4 regions of the Paenibacillus sp. FSL R10-2748 genome follow, and region 3 is predicted to be linked to each of the others. Evidence: riboswitches for the same ligand, from Rfam matches in the RefSeq annotation. Region 3 holds a riboswitch; each other region holds the start of a gene.
What was found. Region 3 has a riboswitch for cyclic di-AMP ahead of NSS66_RS25400 (3D domain-containing protein). Riboswitches for the same ligand answer to the same signal wherever they lie in the genome.
Positions count from the first base shown of each region.

Region 1: another riboswitch for cyclic di-AMP. It lies ahead of NSS66_RS06815 (3D domain-containing protein); the one in region 3 lies ahead of NSS66_RS25400 (3D domain-containing protein).
Region 2: another riboswitch for cyclic di-AMP. It lies ahead of NSS66_RS26050 (C40 family peptidase); the one in region 3 lies ahead of NSS66_RS25400 (3D domain-containing protein).
Region 4: another riboswitch for cyclic di-AMP. It lies ahead of NSS66_RS19310 (TrkH family potassium uptake protein); the one in region 3 lies ahead of NSS66_RS25400 (3D domain-containing protein).

Region 1 covers NZ_JBBOTK010000002.1:100,285-105,075, forward strand. Annotated here, with positions in the region: gene NSS66_RS06800 (PspA/IM30 family protein) at 1-358, opposite strand, end outside; gene NSS66_RS06805 (NADH:flavin oxidoreductase/NADH oxidase) at 446-1,468, opposite strand; gene NSS66_RS06810 (polysaccharide deacetylase family protein) at 1,774-2,580, shown strand; gene NSS66_RS06815 (3D domain-containing protein) at 2,779-3,447, opposite strand; cyclic di-AMP (ydaO/yuaA leader) riboswitch at 3,454-3,622, opposite strand; gene NSS66_RS06820 (amino acid ABC transporter ATP-binding protein) at 3,857-4,579, opposite strand; gene NSS66_RS06825 (ABC transporter substrate-binding protein/permease) at 4,566-4,791, opposite strand, start outside.
Region 2 covers NZ_JBBOTK010000015.1:43,970-48,760, reverse strand. Annotated here, with positions in the region: gene NSS66_RS26065 (hypothetical protein) at 180-473, shown strand; gene NSS66_RS26060 (4a-hydroxytetrahydrobiopterin dehydratase) at 591-890, shown strand; gene NSS66_RS26055 (GNAT family N-acetyltransferase) at 969-1,475, opposite strand; gene NSS66_RS26050 (C40 family peptidase) at 1,779-2,279, opposite strand; cyclic di-AMP (ydaO/yuaA leader) riboswitch at 2,285-2,422, opposite strand; gene NSS66_RS26045 (hypothetical protein) at 2,699-3,526, opposite strand; gene NSS66_RS26040 (M1 family metallopeptidase) at 3,538-4,791, opposite strand, start outside.
Region 3 covers NZ_JBBOTK010000013.1:79,815-84,605, forward strand. Annotated here, with positions in the region: gene yabG (sporulation peptidase YabG) at 1-128, opposite strand, end outside; gene rsmA (16S rRNA (adenine(1518)-N(6)/adenine(1519)-N(6))-dimethyltransferase RsmA) at 184-1,068, opposite strand; gene rnmV (ribonuclease M5) at 1,076-1,621, opposite strand; gene NSS66_RS25400 (3D domain-containing protein) at 1,768-2,916, opposite strand; cyclic di-AMP (ydaO/yuaA leader) riboswitch at 3,188-3,471, opposite strand; gene NSS66_RS25405 (TatD family hydrolase) at 3,673-4,443, opposite strand; gene NSS66_RS25410 (HD domain-containing protein) at 4,486-4,791, opposite strand, start outside.
Region 4 covers NZ_JBBOTK010000006.1:247,318-252,108, forward strand. Annotated here, with positions in the region: gene NSS66_RS19300 (LysR family transcriptional regulator) at 1-360, shown strand, start outside; gene NSS66_RS19305 (potassium channel family protein) at 366-1,043, opposite strand; gene NSS66_RS19310 (TrkH family potassium uptake protein) at 1,247-2,587, opposite strand; cyclic di-AMP (ydaO/yuaA leader) riboswitch at 2,997-3,149, opposite strand; gene NSS66_RS19315 (CPBP family intramembrane glutamic endopeptidase) at 3,411-4,791, shown strand, end outside.

The DNA of each region.
Region 1 (4,791 bases), on a different contig from region 3:
CACGCAGGTTATCGGCTGCAGCTTTGTTCTGTTCGTAACCAGCTTTGAACTCATTCATTTTTTGTTCAGCAGATTTCTTTTCTTCCAGCGCGCGACGAGCCAGATCTACATTTTGTGCTTTTGCAGCGGTATGTGCCTGTTCTTCGCGTTTCTTTACCAAAGCAGCCTGTTCTTCGTATTGCTGTTTGAATCTCTTTTCAATAGCAATTTGAGCGGCTACCGCTTTCTCTGCATCTTCCAGGTCCTCTTGCATATCACGAATGTATTGATCCGTCATTTTAATTGGATCTTCTGCCTTGTCAATAATGGCGTTAATGTTGGACATCGTAAGATCTCTTAATCGTTTGAAAATAGACATGTGAAGTTCCTCCTAGAGTTGAATGCTTAAATTTTAAGCTCTGTACACATGTTTACGCAAGCTTTGCAAAGAGGGTTTCAAAAATATCTAAAAGCCGCGCAAATAAGGCTCTGGGATGTCGGCCTGTACTTTTAGCTCCCGCGATGCATGCAACGCCCAATAGGGATCACGCAGCATGGCACGGCCTATTGCTACCAGATCAGCTTCTTTCTGCTGAACAACCCGACGGGCGTCCTCATAATCATCCAGTAAGCCAACAGCAATTACAGGTACATTCAGCTTTTCACGGATGGTATGAGCCAAATCCACCTGATAGCCGGCACGCGCAGACGGGCCTCCGCCAGAACCAATCGGACCCTCACCACCAGAAGAGATATGGAAAATGTCCACACCCGCATCACGATATCGTTCCCCTACGCCTGTTATGTATTCCACATTATATCCATCCTCGACGTATTCTTTGGCAGAAATCCGCATAAGCACAGGCATATCAGCAGGAAGAACCTCTTTAACAGCATGTATGACCTCAACACCGAACAGTGACAAATCCTGCCCATATTCATCTTCTCTGGCATTTGTTAAAGGCGAATGAAATTGATGGATCAGATAGCCGTGAGCGCCATGTATCTCGACCGTGTCAAAACCTGCTTCCACCGCGCGGCGCGCGCCTTCTTTGTATGCCTGAACCAGTTCCCTGACTTCAGCTGTCTTTAAGGCGTGCGGCTCTTTAAAGCGTTCGCTAAAAGGAATCGAGGAAGGACCCACAGGTTGCTCAGCATCTTCAGCCTTGCGTCCAGCGTGGCCTAGTTGAATGCCAATTTTGGCACCATACTTGTGAACTTCCTCTACAATCTTACGATATGCAGGAATATGTTCGTCACTCCAAATACCCAAATCACGATCTGTAATACGTCCATCTGGATGGACCGCTGTCATTTCCACAATAATAAGTCCAGTGCCTCCTACTGCCCGGCTCACATAATGGACATGATGCCAATCCGTTGGATTTCCGTCCTTGGCCTCCACGCTGTATTGGCACATCGGGGGCATGACAATCCGATTTTTTAAAGAAAGCCCCTTTAATTGATAAGGAGTAAACAAGTCGGTCACTTTTATCCATCCTTCCTTCAATTCCATGTCTGTATAATTATGAATTGCATCCCCATTATACACCAGCTGTCACGGTATACCGAATTCGTTGTAAGGCTAAAACTTGCGAAAATGCTCCTGTTTTCGGTCATGTTTAAGAGAATATGTACGTTTAGCTCCATCATCTTCATTGATAATCGTTTCATCGTGGACTTCTTTCCAGTCGTTTATGAGCCGAACTTGGTAACCAGCATATTTTTAATAGGACAGGTACATAATAGTCGAGAGCACCACTAGGTATCACTGCACGGAAAGGGGGGATACATATGCCGTACAGGGGAGTGTTGCCAGGCTTGGCACTGTTACTAGCATTTTCAAGTTTACCCGTTCACGCGGATGCGCCTCCCAACATCGGAACGCCCCATCCCAAGGAAGCAACTGTTGCTTCTTCTGTACAACAGAGCATAGATCGAGCAACTCCTACATTAGCAATGCTGCGAAAAAAACATGCGGACATTTTTAAAATGTGCGGCCCACACACCCGCCAAATTGCCCTAACCTTTGATGATGTGCCCGATTCTAGGTATACGCCGCAGGTTTTGGACGTATTACACGCCAATGGCATCAAAGCTACATTTTTCATCGTCGGTCACCGTGCGGAAAAGCATCCGGGGATCATACGCCGTATTATCCGTGAAGGCCATGCTATAGGAAACCATTCCTATACTCATCCGGATTTTAGGAAGGCCACACCAGAACGCTTTCGCAACCAGATTACAAAAACAGAACGTATTTTACAAGCCAGCGCAGGTTTTCGCCCCAAGTTGATTCGTCCACCCTACGGTGAAATCACGGAGCCTCAAATCCAGTGGGCACGTCGTCATGGCTACATGATTGTCAATTGGAATGTAGACTCTCTCGACTGGAAGGGACTAAGTAAAACACAAATTCAGCGCAATGTGATCCCAGCTACTGGGCCTGGCTCTATTATTTTAATGCACGCAGGTGGAGGTCAAAGTTCCAACTTGCAAGGCACTGTCCAAGCTCTGCCGGGTCTAATTCACTCTCTAAAAGCTAAGGGCTACAAATTTGTGACAGTCCCCCGGCTACTCCACACATCGGAACAGAAATAACCATATGTTTAGGATTGAGCTACAAGCTAAAGCAACGTAAAAAGGCTGTCTTACCAGCAGAAGTTTTCTGCTCGTCAAGACAGCCTTTTTTATGGATAGGACCTGATAAGAGTCTGACCTAGTTATATGCGGTAGGATACAGGCATTAAGTTTACATAATATATATTATGTTTAATTAAACCGTATATACGTATAATGCTATTTATCAATAACGTACAGCTTCACATTTTGAAATCCAAAGTCGTTCACAAATGATTTGTTGCCAGGAATAAAGATATCAATCCGTTTTCCTGTAATAGCGCTGCCCTGATCGCGAGCGACAGCTACAAAAGAATGATCCGGCAAACCTGGGTGGGAATAGCCTGTAACCAGCACTTTCGTGCCCATCGGAATGACGTTCGGGTCTACCGCAATTGTACCTAGTTTAAGTGGATTGCCGTAGTAGTCCACTGCTCCCCATTTACCATTCTCATCGGCTGCGGCAGAATACGCAGTAGCCTTAACGTCAACTATTTTGCTATAGTTAAATGTTTTGCCCCACGCTTCAATCGTTGGCCCCTCATTCGCTGGTGCTTTCTCCGTAAGAAGCTGAGGCTTCGAATCCGAAGCTGCATTCACACTTTTTTCACCAGGTACCTTAATTTGCAGACCTGCATATATATTGTTAGAGGCAATGTTTGGGTTCGCCTTCGTCAGCTCGTCCACTGATACTCCATAACGTTGAGCAAGCAAAAAGAAGGTATCGCCATCTTTGGCAGTATGAAGCGAAGCAGCATCCGCTACTCCAGCTGTCTGTGCCAGCCCTGCAATGGCTGCGGCAAGCACCGCAAATTTCATGGTTTTTCCAATATGTTTTAGATGTTTCAAAGATATGTACCTCCTCTGTTATGCCTGCGAAGTTAGCTGTCGGATTCGGACTCAGGAGAAGCCCTATGCTTGTGCAATTCACCCCTAGGCATATTCCATATCGTCTTATGACGTTTCGGAAAGACTGCCGTTGTTACGTCCCCCGCACTTCCCATAGTTTGGGCCCAGCATTCAGCGTTTGTCATAACCGCATGCTGTCCCGGTAAGTTTTGGCTTACTGCATAATATCACAATTTTGTAACCTTATCCGCATGAAAATGTTGGGAACCTTGAACATCATACTATACTCGTTACAATTTTGTCACCAAGAAATCGATATTTGTTACGAAAATATGGTGAAATGGTGACAAAAAAAGAAAAAGCCCTCCGTCAAACGGAGGGCTTTTTTATAGCTCATATCAGCACTTTCTTACAATACTTTGGCAAGAAAATCACGGGTGCGATCATGGCTTGGAGTACCAAATACCTGCTCTGGTGTACCTTGTTCCACAATTTGACCGTTATCCATAAAGATGATTCGATCGCCTACCTCGCGGGCAAAGCCCATTTCATGCGTCACGATTACCATGGTCATGCCGCCTTCGGCGAGCTTCTTCATTACATCCAGAACCTCTCCAACCATTTCAGGGTCCAATGCAGAAGTCGGCTCATCGAACAGCATTACGTGCGGCTGCATGGCCAAAGCACGCGCAATCGCAATACGTTGCTTCTGACCACCGGATAGCTGGTTCGGATAGGTATTCTTCTTATCCTCAAGCCCTACGGTACGCAGGAGTTCTAGCGCAATTTTTTCCGCTTCCTTCCCTGACTGTCTTCTAACCTGCGTTGGTGCTAGCGTCAGGTTCTGCAACACTGTTTTATGCGGGAACAGATTAAAATGCTGGAACACCATCCCCATCTTCTCCCGGGTTACATTAATATTATGACCACGAGCTGTAATCGGCTCGCCCTCAAACAAAATCTCCCCGTCCGTAGGCTGTTCTAGCAGATTCATGCAACGTAAAAACGTACTCTTCCCCGAACCGCTGGGACCGATGATGACGACGACTTCACCTTTGGCGATATCTATATCAATGCCTTTTAAAATCTCATTCTTGCCGAACGATTTACGCAGTTGTTTAACGGTGATCACTGGCTCTCAACTTCCTTTCCCATAAACCCAGCAGCTTAGACAAGCTGAATGTCATTACAAAATAAATAGCGGCTGCGATTACGAACGGACTTAATCCTTCGTAGGTAATGTTCTTAATGACTTGGGCCTGATACATAATATCCACCATCCCAATGGTCGAAATAATGGATGATTCTTTAATGATCGTAATAAACTCATTACCGATAGCAGGC
Region 2 (4,791 bases), on a different contig from region 3:
TCATCCATGAGAATAGATTTTGAATCCTTTCATGCCGCCGGGGTCGTCCTTGCCCCAAGCGCGTCATTACAAGACGGATTATAGTATTTATCGACAAAACTCTCTTTTTTGTTAAGTGCGAATTTCCGGTATAATAAGGTGATTATGTATTGAATGGCGGAACCATTGGAGGAAATGGCATGGGAGTAAAGCATGGGCGTGAGTATGAACAAATTTTGAACGATTTGACAGAGGCTGTGGGACGCATCCCAGACAGCTACGAATTTTTCGAGATGGAAGCAGAAGATTGGGACAGGCTGGACCCGGCGGGACGCCAGGAAGTCAATGAAGCTTTGGCAGAAGACTTATTTTATGCACTGGGTACAGAGCCCATAATCACTGTAGGCAGTGGCGTTGTGATCTATGAGCCGGAGCAGCATCGTATCTATGTACTCATTGGAGACGAGGAGCTGACGTCAGTCCCTTTGATTTGAGGTCCGTCTTATGGATTTATCAACGGGGCCGTGGTAATATGTACACCAATATATCGTAGTTTTGGCCGTATTTAAGCGGTCGAAAGGCTTCCGTATAAACGGGGAGGAGTTCGTAACATGCCTTTTACACAAGAAGAGATTGAAGCACATCTGGAGAAACTGGAGGGCTGGGAACTGGAGGAAGGACGTTGGATCGTTCGGAAATATAATTTTTCCAGTTTTATGAAAGGGATTGCATTCGTGGATGAAGTTGCCGCTATATCTGAAGCATTCAATCATCATCCATTTATTACGATTGATTACAAGACCGTGACTCTGCGTTTGACCTCTTGGGACGACGGCGGTATTATGGCCGTGGATATTAAGGAAGCCCAACAATATAATGAAGCTTTTGAAAAAATGCGCAGCAGTCATTGAGCTTGTAATGATCTGTCGTATGATGATAAAAGCGCCTTCGCTATACAACATCGCGGTTGTATGCCGAAGGCGCTTTTATCATAGAACCTGGGTTTGGTGCTCGGGACGATATACCATACAAAAAAACGGTTTTTTGCCATCGGGAGTCTGGCGTTCATAGGTATCTGTAAGCTCAAATCCAGCCGCCTTGTAAGCCCGGATAGCGCGCCGATTCCAAGTGAGTACCTCTAGATCAATTTCATTCTTCGGGTTGCGTCGTTGGGCTTCCTCTGCAATGGCACGGACAAAATCAGCGCCTTTGCCATGTCCGCATCTTTCGGGATGCATTCCAAGACCTAGCCGGGTCACACCGATCATAGGAAAATATTGAGCAAATCCCGTCAGCTTATTCTCTTCATCCAGTACGGCAACATATTGCTCTTGGCGAAGCGTGGGACTTCCAAATTCGACTTCAAGCGCCTTCATTTGTTCCCAGGGGAGCCAACCGTATATATTATAAGGTGGATCATAGCGCCACTCACAGATTGCAGCCGCTTGATGCTCGTCCATCGGTACGATCCGATAGTTGGATATTGAGGCCGGCATGTGTTCCATCCTCCTTTTACAGGTACTTCAATCATTAACAACAGATTGTAGACAAGTTGCAGGGGAATGGCAAGCGTGTTTATTTCATACTCAAGTCGGGTATACATTCAATAAGAAGGAATTACTGCTCATATGCTCCCCCAGCGCTGACGGTAAAACCGACGATGTTCGCTAAAATTGAAACCTTTTGAGGCTTCAGTTCGTCAGTAATGATAATAATTGCTGATGTTGTGGACATAAAAAACCGCAATTCGATTCCGGCCAGAATCAAATTGCGGCTAGGGTTAGCTTGCTGTGCGTTAGTTATTCTACGTTGTCGTCATCAGGAATTTCTGAAGCTACAGAATGGTAAGCGTCTGTGCTCATAATTCTTTTTGCACCGACATAGCGGTTAGCGTAATAATTTTCGTTCAGTGAGCTAACTACTACACCACGTGAAGTCGAGGAGTGGGCAAATTTCCCTTCACCTACGAAGATACCTACATGGGAAATGCCTCTTCCTGTGGTGTTGAAGAACACCAGGTCTCCAGGTCTCATTTCATCGCGGGATACAGAAGATCCCATTTTGAATTGTGATCCGGATTGATGCGGAAGTTTAATTCCCAGTTTGTTGAATACATACATTGTGAAGCCGGAGCAATCGAATCCCTCGAGTGTAGTGCCTCCGCTTCTGTAGCTCGTTCCTTTGGCATCTTGAATGACCTGGTCCATCTTAGAGTCTGCATATGCACTGCCGCCACCGAATGTAAAAGATGTAAAGGCAATGGCAAGACCCATAGCTGCGATCGTTAGCTTCTTCTTCAAAAAAAATATACCCCTTCCAATGCCTGCGAGGTTAGCTTAAGGATTCGGTAGAAGGTTCCCCTATGACCACTCTGTTGCGAGATCAATTCACCCAAACTGGTTCCCCCGCTTCCTAGGTGCCAGGAATTAGGCTTAACTTAAGATGTGCACCTTGGAGAGCAGTATTCACAATAACGTTATTTTTGAGATAAAGGTTACAATAAAGATTACAAAGTTGTTACTATCAGTTCACTGCGATTATTGTAACAAAGACGGCTGGCTTTGGCAAATGTTTCATTGCAAAAAGTTACAAAAAAAATCTGCTCCTAATGTCCAAGGAACAGATGTTGTTAACAGTATTCAGTTATGTGTCGTTTGCGCGGATATGAATCAAGATTTTTCGACAGACGGAAATGAAGTAAAAAACATAAAGGCAGGGCTTAACTTCTACTGGAGATATCGGTATGCCATAGTCTGTACTGCGAACTGATATGCCACAGCCTGACCAGACTAGTAACAAAATGATACGATTGCTGGAGAATGAGCGCCAGCATGCCAGTCCAAATCATCGCCACGGTGCCAAATAGACCGAAGACCAGCAGCACACAAGCACCAAGCAAAAGAGATATACCGACAGCTGGAAGGAGCTGGCGAAAGAAGGCGAGCAGGGACGATAGTATGGCGTGACCACCGACAGTCCCCAGTTGCATATACAGGATGCACTGCCGAATGAACCATCCGTATGCCATCCATCCCATGACATAGGGCAACAAATGCAGCAGATAAGAGGAAGATTGAAGTGCTCCTGCTACAATAGGGTAGAGTCTCGGTACTACCCAAATGGCGGGAAGCAGCAGCAGTCCCAACTCGATGATGTAATACAACAGCGACGACATGCCATGGCGTTTCATACCCTTGAAAAAGGACAGGCTTTGCGGTTCAGTCGCATCGGTATGCAGGCTTTGATATATTCCGGCTCTAATGAAGGGAGTGATCAGTATGCGTAGTACAGTCGCCCCTAGTAGTATCCACAAATACACATGTACTTCCCGGCTGTCCATCAGAGCAATCTGGCTCTCCATCCAAAACAAGGTCTGTCCCAGCTCGTTTTGACCCTGATCAGGATAACGGAGCAGTAGCGGGATAACGGCAGACTGCACCAGCCGATAGAGAAACACCCCCCACAGTAGTCGATACAGAAATAAAATGATAACGATATAGAATCGTATGCGCACCAGCGCCCAGCCCTCTTTTATAACAGTCCGCATCTATAGACACCTCACCATGACAGACTTCCAAGCAGTGTTTCTAACAGCTTGGTTACACTTACATTCCAACGGGTTTGTTGCTTTTCGTCCAATTCGGCTTTTAGGCTATTGTTAATGTGCTTGTTCTCCAGTGCAATGGTATATAGAGGATCAAGGGTTACATAGGAAACGGGAGAAGTACTTTTGATCCGAAAAGTTGTGCTTTTGCCCGCGCCGTCCCAAGCCTTGAATATCGTGGTACCATCCTTGAAGGTAAATTGGACAGGGATCTTGGGATAATCCGCCCCTTTTTTGCTGACCGTCACGACTGCTTCATATCCATTCTCCAGCTTTTGGTTCGTGATATGATCCACCGAAAAGTCCGCCATCTGGCCGTCATATACATACTGTTCAAAATAGTGGCTCCATGAGCGTCCGGTGGCTCTCTCCACGATACGTTGAAAATCCTGGGAGGATGGATGCTTGAATCGGTACGTCTGGACGTAGGTCCGCATAATCCGATCCATTTTTTTCATACCCACCTGACGTTCAATGCCCCGTAGTACCAGCTTGCCTCGAGAGTAGGCGTTTTGCGCGTACTCAGCAGCCGAGCCGTACTTCCATGACTCGCGGTTTAGCGGCTGTGGGGAGGCTATCTGTCCCGATTGTAATGGCAAGTTGGGGGTAAGCCCATATTCTTGCTCCATAAGCCGCTCCTCTGCATAGGAGGTGAAGCCTTCATCCAGCCACGGCTCCTCAAATTCGTTATTGGCTACCATTCCGTAGAAATATTGATGTCCAATCTCATGAACTAATGTTCGTTCCAGACTATAGCCAGGATTTAGATTACCCGCAGCAGCGGCTGTGATGAGTGTCGGATACTCCATACCGCCGGCTCCATTGCCTGATTTGGGTGGAACCACGATGGATAGGGTGGAATATGGATAAGGCCCGTACCATTTGCTGTAGTACGAAAGAGCGGCCTTCGCTGCGCTCATATAGCGCCCTTTGAGCTCCTTGTGCGACGGGTCAAGGTAGAGCTTGATTTTGACACCAGGGACTTCAGCAGAAGAAAAGGGTTCTTCTACGGTTACAAAGTTGGGTGAAGCGGACCAGGCAAAATCGTGTACATCATCGGCATAAAATTGATATATTTTTTGGCCGTTCTGTCGGACGGCACCACGGGTGGGAAATCCGGTCGCTGCTACGATATGAGTTTCAGGCACCCGAATCCGTACGCTGTAAATTCCAAAATCGGCATAAAACTCGGAGTTACCATGATACTG
Region 3 (4,791 bases):
ACCGGGGAATCGGCCAGCAGCCGAAATTCTATTCCCTTAATGATCGCTTTATCCCGCTGGATGTCCTCAACACGAAACGTGACATCTCCGCCGTACGATTTCCGAACGACCAAGTCTCCTAAACTCATCACACTGTATCACCCCTCCTATATCGTATGGGTGAATGCACAGTTTGGTTCCAGCTTAGGATATACCTGCCTCCAACAGCACAGCGCTGAGACGCGCAAATTCCTCAATACTTAGCGTTTCTCCTCGACGGGAGGGTTCAATACCAGCTTGTTGCAACAACGGCTCCAGCGTGTCCCTGTTCTCTTTGGTGAAGAAACGGCTTTTTAAGTTATTGGAAATGGTTTTACGACGCTGGGCAAAAGCAGCATGAACCACTTCAAAGAAATGCTTCTCATCCACCACTTCCACTGGAGGGGCTTCCCGTACACGCAACCGGATGACTGCAGACTCCACATTCGGCTGGGGAATAAATACTGTATTCGGCACAATACAGACTAATTCAGGTTCGCTGTAATATTGCACCGCAATGCTCAGGCTGCCGTAATCCTTCGTTCCAGGAGACGCAGCCATACGCTCAGCCACTTCTTTTTGGATCATAACGACGATATTCTCCAGAGGGAGCTTGTCCTCCAGCAGCCTCATCAGAATCGGTGTAGTAACGTAGTACGGCAGATTAGCCACGACACTTACTTTGCTCACGTCTGCAAAATCGGCTGCGAACACCTCGCGCAAATCCAGCTTCAACACATCTCCATGACGTACCTTCACATGCTCGTAAGGGGCCAACACTTCTTCGAGAATTGGCAGCAGCCGCTGGTCAATCTCGACAGCGGTAACTGCCTTGGCCGATTGGGCTAGCTTCTCGGTCAAAGCACCAATCCCAGGACCGATCTCAAGTGCGCCCTTCGTCTCATCCAATCCGGCAGCATTTACAATCTTATTGAGAATATTCTGATCAATCAGGAAATTTTGTCCCAAACTCTTTTTGAACGAAAAACCGTGCCGTTGAATAATGTCCTTCGTACGCCGCGGTGTTGCTATATCTTGAATCCCTGTCATACGGATATCACAATCCTTCACTTTCAATTTGTGCCAGCGCCCCGGCAAATTCCTCGCGGCTGATCTGAAATACAGAGAGCCGTTTATGTAGCTGCTTTCCGTTACAATAACCAATACCCAGCACATTCCCTAAGGCCATACGGCGTGCAGCAGCATTGGGATGGGTGATGAGTCCAGCATCAATCAGGTCCGCCCACTCAATCAGCGGGTCGGCGCCTTCCACTGTCGTATGGACCCGTGCAAGAGCGTGTCTGATCGCTTCCGGTGAGGCATTCTCCACGCCAATATCTCCTTTACGCGTCGCTTCTGCCTCGGGTATAAAGGCCTGCTTGCAGCCGGGTACCTTGGAAGCGATAATCTTACGGATGCGCTCCCCTGCATGATCGGGATCGGTTAAAATGATGACCCCCCGCCGCTCCTGCGCCAATGCAATTTTACGCAGCGTCATTTTATTAATGGCGGAGCCGCCAGTTTCTATCGTATCCGCTTCAACAGCGCGGCGAATGGCCACCGTATCATCCCGGCCCTCTACCACGATCACTTCCTTGATCATTTGCGTTTCCCTCCACTGCTACACAGCAAGCTATATTTATCTTTCCCTGCTTTTGAAAACAAAATAAGAAGAGGATATCCTCTTCTTAGCATGGCATAACTATGTTGTTAATACTATCGCATTGCCCTCAACATACACAACCTGTTTTAGTTGATTTCAGGCTTTACCGGTCCGATAACATAAACGGTTTTACCGTGCTTACGACCAAATTGGTTGGCTCGGCTCAAACTCTCATAATACACATCGATTTTGTGGCCTTTAATCGCGCCACCGGTATCCTCCGCACGGCGGAAGCCCACCCCTTCGATATACACCCACCAGCCGATTGGAATTACACTCGGATCGACCGCGATGGTGCGTCCTTCCGTGACACGTGCGCCGGATGCAGTACGTGTACCGATACCTGGCTCCTGTGAGGAATACGCCGTCATGGAGACATTTTGTAAAACTTTGCTATATTTAAAATTGACGCCTGCTTTACGGACAGCACTGCCCGAACTAACCGTTGTTGCCTTAACCGCATCATTGGGACCGACGGAAGCAGCCAGAACGACCGGTTTTTTCTTCGTTCCTACTGCAATGACTTTATCCACACGGTTCTGTGCAACCTCCTTGTTAACCAGCTGTTTGGATACCAACTTTCCATCATGATATACCTTTTGAACGTGCTGGACGACCACACCCGATTTGCCGCTTTGAATGACCCGATTATCGCCTTTATAAAGACTCGGATCGGCCGTTTTGATGACCTGATAAGGCACCTGTTTTTTCTGTTCGACCTGCTGTTTCTTCACACGGACGATTTTTATGTCCATGTTAGACGAAACAGAGGCATCCAACGCAGGATAAACTTTATCCGTTGATGATAATTTATAGCCCGAGGTACGAATGGCACCTTCTACTGTATTTTCTGTTGTGTACAGCTTTTTCGTCTCATTGCCTGAAGATACTTTGACTTGATTGGCACGTTTAATGACTACGCGATCGCCATCCTGTATTGCTCCATTTAGCGGCATGGAAACTGTATCATGCGGCTGAAGTGAAATGGAATGCTCGCTCAGCAAATCTTGAAGCTTGGATTCCCGGGTTTCTACCGCAGACGCCTTGCCATCGATGACAAAAAAGACTTGTTTTTTAGATTGCGTGTACATCAGAATTGAAATCATAATCGTTAGCGCGATTAGAAATATAGCAACCAAAGCAGCCTGGCGCACATTCTCTTGCTTCCAACGCAATACGTAAGACATGCTGGATGAGCGTGACTCATGGGTATCCTTTTTTTGGAAAATGCCCATTTCCTCCGTCCTCCTTACATAGCCCGCCGTCTGGAGTAAGACATAGTTGAGATTTGACGTGACTATAACAGATTTTCTACAAGACAAGCCCAAACTGCGACTGTCCTGCACCATGTACCCGTCTTCGCGGCATGCTGTCCTCCCCTGTTTAACCACAGTATGATGACAGATTTTCTTTTATTCACAACAAAAAAAGCCAGAGAAAGAGACTAGAGAGCTCTTTCGTGGCTTCCGGCATGTGTGAATATGCGGGAAAACTCATGCACGAGATGGCTTCTCTCTTGTTACGCTTACGGGGTTAGCTGTCGGGTTCGGACGTAGAGAGTCGCCCTAGCTTGGGTCAACCGCTCATGGCGGTCGCCTTCACATTCACCCCGAAGACCCAGAAAGAAATCGAAATACGGCTCCTCCACCTATTCAATCCCATCCGGGGAAAGAATTTCGGTCGAGCCGGCCTGGCGGAAGAGACGTTCCCTTCTTGCACATATGCCGGACGTACTGTAAGCCATATCGGTTCCCCCGTTCCCTGTAAAAGGGACTCAGCGAGACTGGTTCATGAAATGACTTGTTGATGTTTACATTCAAACAACAATTCACTGAAAAGATGATATCCTGTTTCTATGCATGTTGTAAAGCAGGTTTCAAGTACATTTTTTAAAATATTCGGTTAAAATATTGTAATATTCTCGAGTTTCCTGCAACAAATTCATGATTAGCTTCGTCTATCTCTTTATTTTGATCGATTTCTTCACTTTTTCATTGAATGTCAAATCGTTCCAGGGCATTTTGGGTCGTTATTGACACTAATTCCTCCACTGTAATCCCTTTGATTTGGGCTGCAGCCTCTGCTACCAGTCTCACATGTGCAGACTCATTTCGCTTCCCACGAAACGGATGAGGCGTCAGATAGGGAGCATCAGTTTCAATGAGCAGACGGTCCAGCGGCACCTGTGCGAGCACCTCTTTTGGCTGCTTGGCATTTTTGAACGTTATTGGACCACCAAAGGAAAGGTGAAATCCCATATCCAGCACCATTTTGGCTGTCTCCCAGCTACCCGAAAAGGAGTGCATGACTCCTCCAATCTCACTCGCTTTTTCCTCGCGCAATATCCTAACAATATCTTCATGTGCATCCCGGTTATGAATAACAATGGGCATTTTGAGCTCACGAGCCAGACCAATTTGATTTCGAAACACCCGATGCTGCACATCCTTCGGTGATGTATCCCAATAATAATCCAGACCGATCTCTCCGATGGCTACAACCTTTTTATGACTGCATAACGATGCAATCCATTCTAGATCGCCCTCCTGCATTGTAATAGCATCCTGCGGATGCCATCCAACTGCCGCATAAATAAAATCATACGTCTCGGCCAATTTCATAGTGGATGGAATGGTCTCACGATTAAATCCGATATTGATCATCCGTGTTACTCCTGATTCGACAGCACGTGCTATAACTTCTTCACGATCTTCGTCAAATTGTGGCGCATCCAAGTGAGTATGAGTGTCGAATAAATCCAAGGTTTACATCTCCTTTTTTTACTTACATTTCTATATAGTTGTCTATTCTTTGACAAAATAATTCCTTATTTCGGCAGGAAGCCTGTCTTTTACCGCGTTCAATTTATTCTGGGGAAAATACATATGATATTTTCCTCGGTGAATACCACTTATTGAGCGCACAATTTCCGAAACTTCGGATATTTCACTCACCTCGCCCTGACGTCCAAGCAGTAAAATCTGGTTGTCCGTCGAGCCACCCTGCCGAAACACATCATAAGGAAGATCTGTCGGAAAATCAATTTCAAAATCATATTCAGGGTGCAAACCAGCCTCTTTCAAAGCTTCTCTAATACTGTCAATGGTATC
Region 4 (4,791 bases), on a different contig from region 3:
ATGAAAGACCTGCAAGGATTGCCGATGATTATTTTCTCCAAAGGAACCTGGTATCGCAGTCTGACGGATGACTTATTCCAGCGCAGCGGCATCATGCCGGATATCCGCATGGAAATCGACTCCTTCGAGGCAATTGTACGCCTGCTTCCAACCTGTAAGGCTTCCGCCTTGCTACCCAAATCCTATTTGCGCAGCGAACTATTACGGGATAATGGACTCACTGCATTGTACTTGCCCGATTTGAAGGAGACACGCCGAACGACCTCCCTCATTTACTCGGAGACGACCGATCTCGGTCCGACAGCACGACGCTGGATTAGCGAGACACGTGCGTCGTTTGCAGGCTATCGTATGGTGTAGAGGGTTTAGCCCTCTTCATTGACATTAACAACCTCATCCTCAAAGCGACCGATATTGTCATTCGAGCCGATGATGACCATAATATCGTCTGCTTTTAGCCGATCCATAGCCGTCGGTGCGATCAGGATACCGTTCGCCGTATGAAGCGCCACGACACTACAACCAAAGCGAGTACGGGCATTTAGCTCTGCTAGCGTTTTGCCATTCAGACATGCAGGTACATTGAGTTCCACAATACTGTATTCTTTGGACAACTCCAAATAATCGAGCAAATTAGGCGTGACTAGCTGATGAGCCACCCGGATACCCATATCCCGTTCTGGATAAATGATCCGGTCCACACCGAGCTTCTCTAACGCACGCCCGTGCAGCACAGATATGGCTTTGGCTACGACTTTTTTCACACCCAGCTCCTTCAGCAAAATGGCGGTCAGGATGCTTACCTGAATGTCATCACCAATAGCAACAATGCCGCAATCGAAATTACGGATGCCCAGTGATCGCAATGAGTCTTCATCGGTAGCGTCCGCCACGACAGTATGTGTCAACATCTCACTCATACTGTCCACCACATCCTCATTCCGGTCAATGCCTAGCACCTCGCACCCCATATCCACCAATTGCAAAGCCAGGCTTGAGCCAAACCGTCCCAAGCCAATAACTACAAACTGCTGCGTTTTCATATCTACTCGAAAACTCCCTTATCTGAATCAATTTCATAAATGAGGATTTTGCAAAAATCCCATAAGCGACTTCCAATGAAGAAGATATAGATCGAAATGGTTTAGTTCGTCTATATCTTGACTTCGGAGCGACTGGTATCGAATTTTGCAAAATCCTGAAATGATTAAACCCACGAAATGTATACTACATATCATGAAATGATTCATCCTATAATCATTTTGCCTTCCGGATGACGATATAATTCTTTACCCTTTTTCGGCCCCAGTGCATAAGCTAGCGTGAGTGGCCCCAGTCTACCTGCAAACATCGTCAGGGTAATCACCAGCTTACCTATGACTGTCAAATCAGGTGTAAGCCCCATCGACAGCCCCACCGTACCATACGCAGACACCGTCTCAAACAAGATCATCAGAAAATGATGATCTTCGGTTGCCGACAAAATCATGGTCACCCCGATCACGAACAGCAACCCCAGCAGTGTAATGGTCAAAGCCTTGTAAATTCGTCCCTGCGCAAGTCGGTACTTGAACAGTACAATATCTTCACGCCCCCGTAGCATCGAAATCACGGCTCCAATGAGCAGCGCGAATGTTGTGGTCTTAATCCCGCCTCCAGTAGAGCCAGGAGAAGCCCCGATAAACATGAGTATGATGATAAAAAACTGCGTAGCCTGCCGCAAGCCTGCAATGTCCAGTGTATTGGCACCTGCGGTACGAGGGGTTACGGACTGGAATAAAGATCCCAGCAGTTTCCCCCCCCAATCAAGCGAGCCAAGAGTCTTTGGATTCGTAAACTCAAATACAAAAATCACGAGCGTGCCGACTACAATCATAGCGCCCGTCATGCTGAGTACCACCTTAGTATGCAAGGAAAGTCTCTTGCGCTTGCGATATTCTGCCAGGTCCGACATCACTACAAAACCAATTCCGCCTGAAATAATCAGGAACATAGCTGTAAAATTAACAATCGGATCATATACATAATCTGTCAGGCTGCGAAAGTGCCCGAATAAGTCAAAACCAGCATTGTTAAACATGGAGATGGCATGCCAAATCCCAAAATAAATCGCCCTGCCTACAGGCATATCAAACGACCAGCGAATCGCAAATATTGCAGCACATACGCCCTCAATGACCAGCGAGTACAGCAGCACCTTACGAATCAATCCGACAATTCCTTCGACAGAGGTCTGATTCATCGCTTCCTGTAAAATGAGGCGCTCCCGTAAGGAAATCCGACGTTTGAACACCAGCGCGATCAAGGTAGCCATAGTCATAAAGCCCAGGCCGCCGATCTGAATGAGCGCAGCGATAACAACTTGACCAAAGGTTGTAAAAAAGGTCCCCGTATCCTTTACGACAAGCCCTGTAACACAGGTCGCGGAAGCGGCAGTAAACAAAGCGTCTATAAACGCAAGTGGCTTTCCTGTTGTATTGGAGATCGGCAGCATTAACAATAAACTACCTATTAGAATGATAATGGCAAAGCCCGCAACGAATATCTGCGGTGGAGAAAGCCGGAGCCAGCTTGCATTGGGATTCATCTATTCATCACTTCTCTCCTAATCCTTAAAACTATAAAAACAGTGATTTAATACGGTGTAAGCCCGCTACGCGTTCCATTTGATCTTCCGATCGTCGTTGCCCCTAATTTTTTTGATTTTTCCAAACCTTTAGTAACTATAATTAGCATTCCCTGAATACAGGAAGAATGCATGTCAAGCACTACTCTGCCCCCTGTGCTATTGGCGGGCAGCAGCGAAGGGAGCAGAATTGTTCTGAAGAAGCGAAGCGTTTGCCTTTATCTCCGGATTTTAACCATTAAAGGGGTTATACAATCAAAAAATCCGGGGATAACAGCAATCGGAAGAATAATCTGCACCCGCAGCGGTCTAACCAATCCAAACACTTTTATACACACAAAAAAAGACACCGGAAAACCGAGTGCCTGACTTGGTTCCTGCTCACAGCCTACGAGGTTAGCTGACGGATTCGGGCAGCACAGTATGCCCTATTTACACATCCAATCCAGCAGGATCAGCTGTAAAATTCACCCCAGTAACATGGTTCCCCCGTTTTCTCATAGAAATTCGGCTCAACTGTATATCATTACCTATGTATTTTATAGGCATTGCCTCAAGATTATAATCCTTCTATATCCAGATCACAAAACCGATTTCGCCGAAAAAACGTGAAATTGGCTTTATTTTGCGAATGGGCATCGTTTAATCGCAGCTTATCTTATTTTATTGGAACTTTAAAGTGCTTTCACTCTATTTTCATGAATATCGCTGGTCTGTTGGCGGGAACCTGTGCAGTATGATATCTTTAATGGATGTTCTTATTTACAGATTAAGGAGGAAACTCATGAATCCTATCGGGAAACCGGTCGTGCTCACGGCCAACTTCAAAAAATTAGGCTTGCTGGGCGGGATTGGCCTGATTTGCTTTTTTATCTTTCAATTGCTTATTCCCTCGCTTAGCAATCCGAGTCCAGAATCAGTAATGAACGCAAAGGTCATCAGCAAACAAGAAGCGGTCATACACGCATTGGACTTTGCCCGCTCCGAGTTGGGCTATACTGAATCACAGCCAGAGGAGCCTGTCGTGACCTATCAGGCCGAAACAGATTTGTACGGTTATTTATCTAGAGAAAAACTGCTTCAACAGTACGACCGTACATGGAAGAAAAATTACCCTTACGAAACCTTTCGGGTTGATCTGCCTGAATCCTCAGCGAAAAGCAAACTGCAAATTCATGTGGATTTATCCACTGGGAAGGTCGTTAGCTTTAAACGGATCACCTCCAGTACCAATTACACACAGGCTGATATTTCTACGGATGAAGAAGCACGTAACAGGCTTATACGTGTAGCTGAGGACGGCATGACGCTTGAAGCCAAGGAGCAGGCGGCCGCAGTATGGGTTAAGCGCTTTGGTTTTAAGCCGTCGGACTTGAAGCTCGCCACCACTGAAAAAGAAGGTGGATTAAAGTATACCGTAGACGATAAAAAAATCGGCGCCTCGGTACTTACATTGGCTTTTACTTTCGAAGACGGTGATGTTCGCTCCTTCTCTCAAAGCTTTTCGGCCCCGTCGTCCTATACCGATTATATCGAAAAGCAAACATTTTGGGCGAATTGGATGACCTATGCGGGTTATGCCCTATTTAGCTTTGTGCTGGGTGTTCTTGCCATTGTGTATGCGTCACTCACCCGACGACATACTTCATTTGTACGCGGCATTGTTCTGTCCGTTATATACTTTATTGCAAGTATAGCTGGGACAATGAACATGCTGCCTTTATTGCAAGCAGAAGCAGGCGGTAAGGGCATGCTTATATTTCTTATGGTGTTCCAGATTGGTGTTACCTTCTTCATGGCAGTAGCGCTCTACTTCTCCTTGGTCGGCGGTGACGGACTTATGCGTCAGGTTGGACTGAATGCATGGCCGCGTGCGAAAGAGCCGGGCTACGGGCTGTATGTGCTTCGCAGTATGTATGTTGGCTACTTGTGGGCCTTTATTTTACTCGGGGTACAATCCATCTTATTCTTTATACTGGAGCGCACATTTAATACATTCTCCACAACAGATGCCACGCAATCCCCTTACAATATGGCTTATCCATGGTTACTGCCGATTATGGCCTGGATGGCAGGTATTGGAGAAGAGACTGTCTACCGTCTGTTTGGTATTCCGATGGTCAAAAAAATAGTGAAAAACACTTTTGTTGCTTGTCTGATCACCA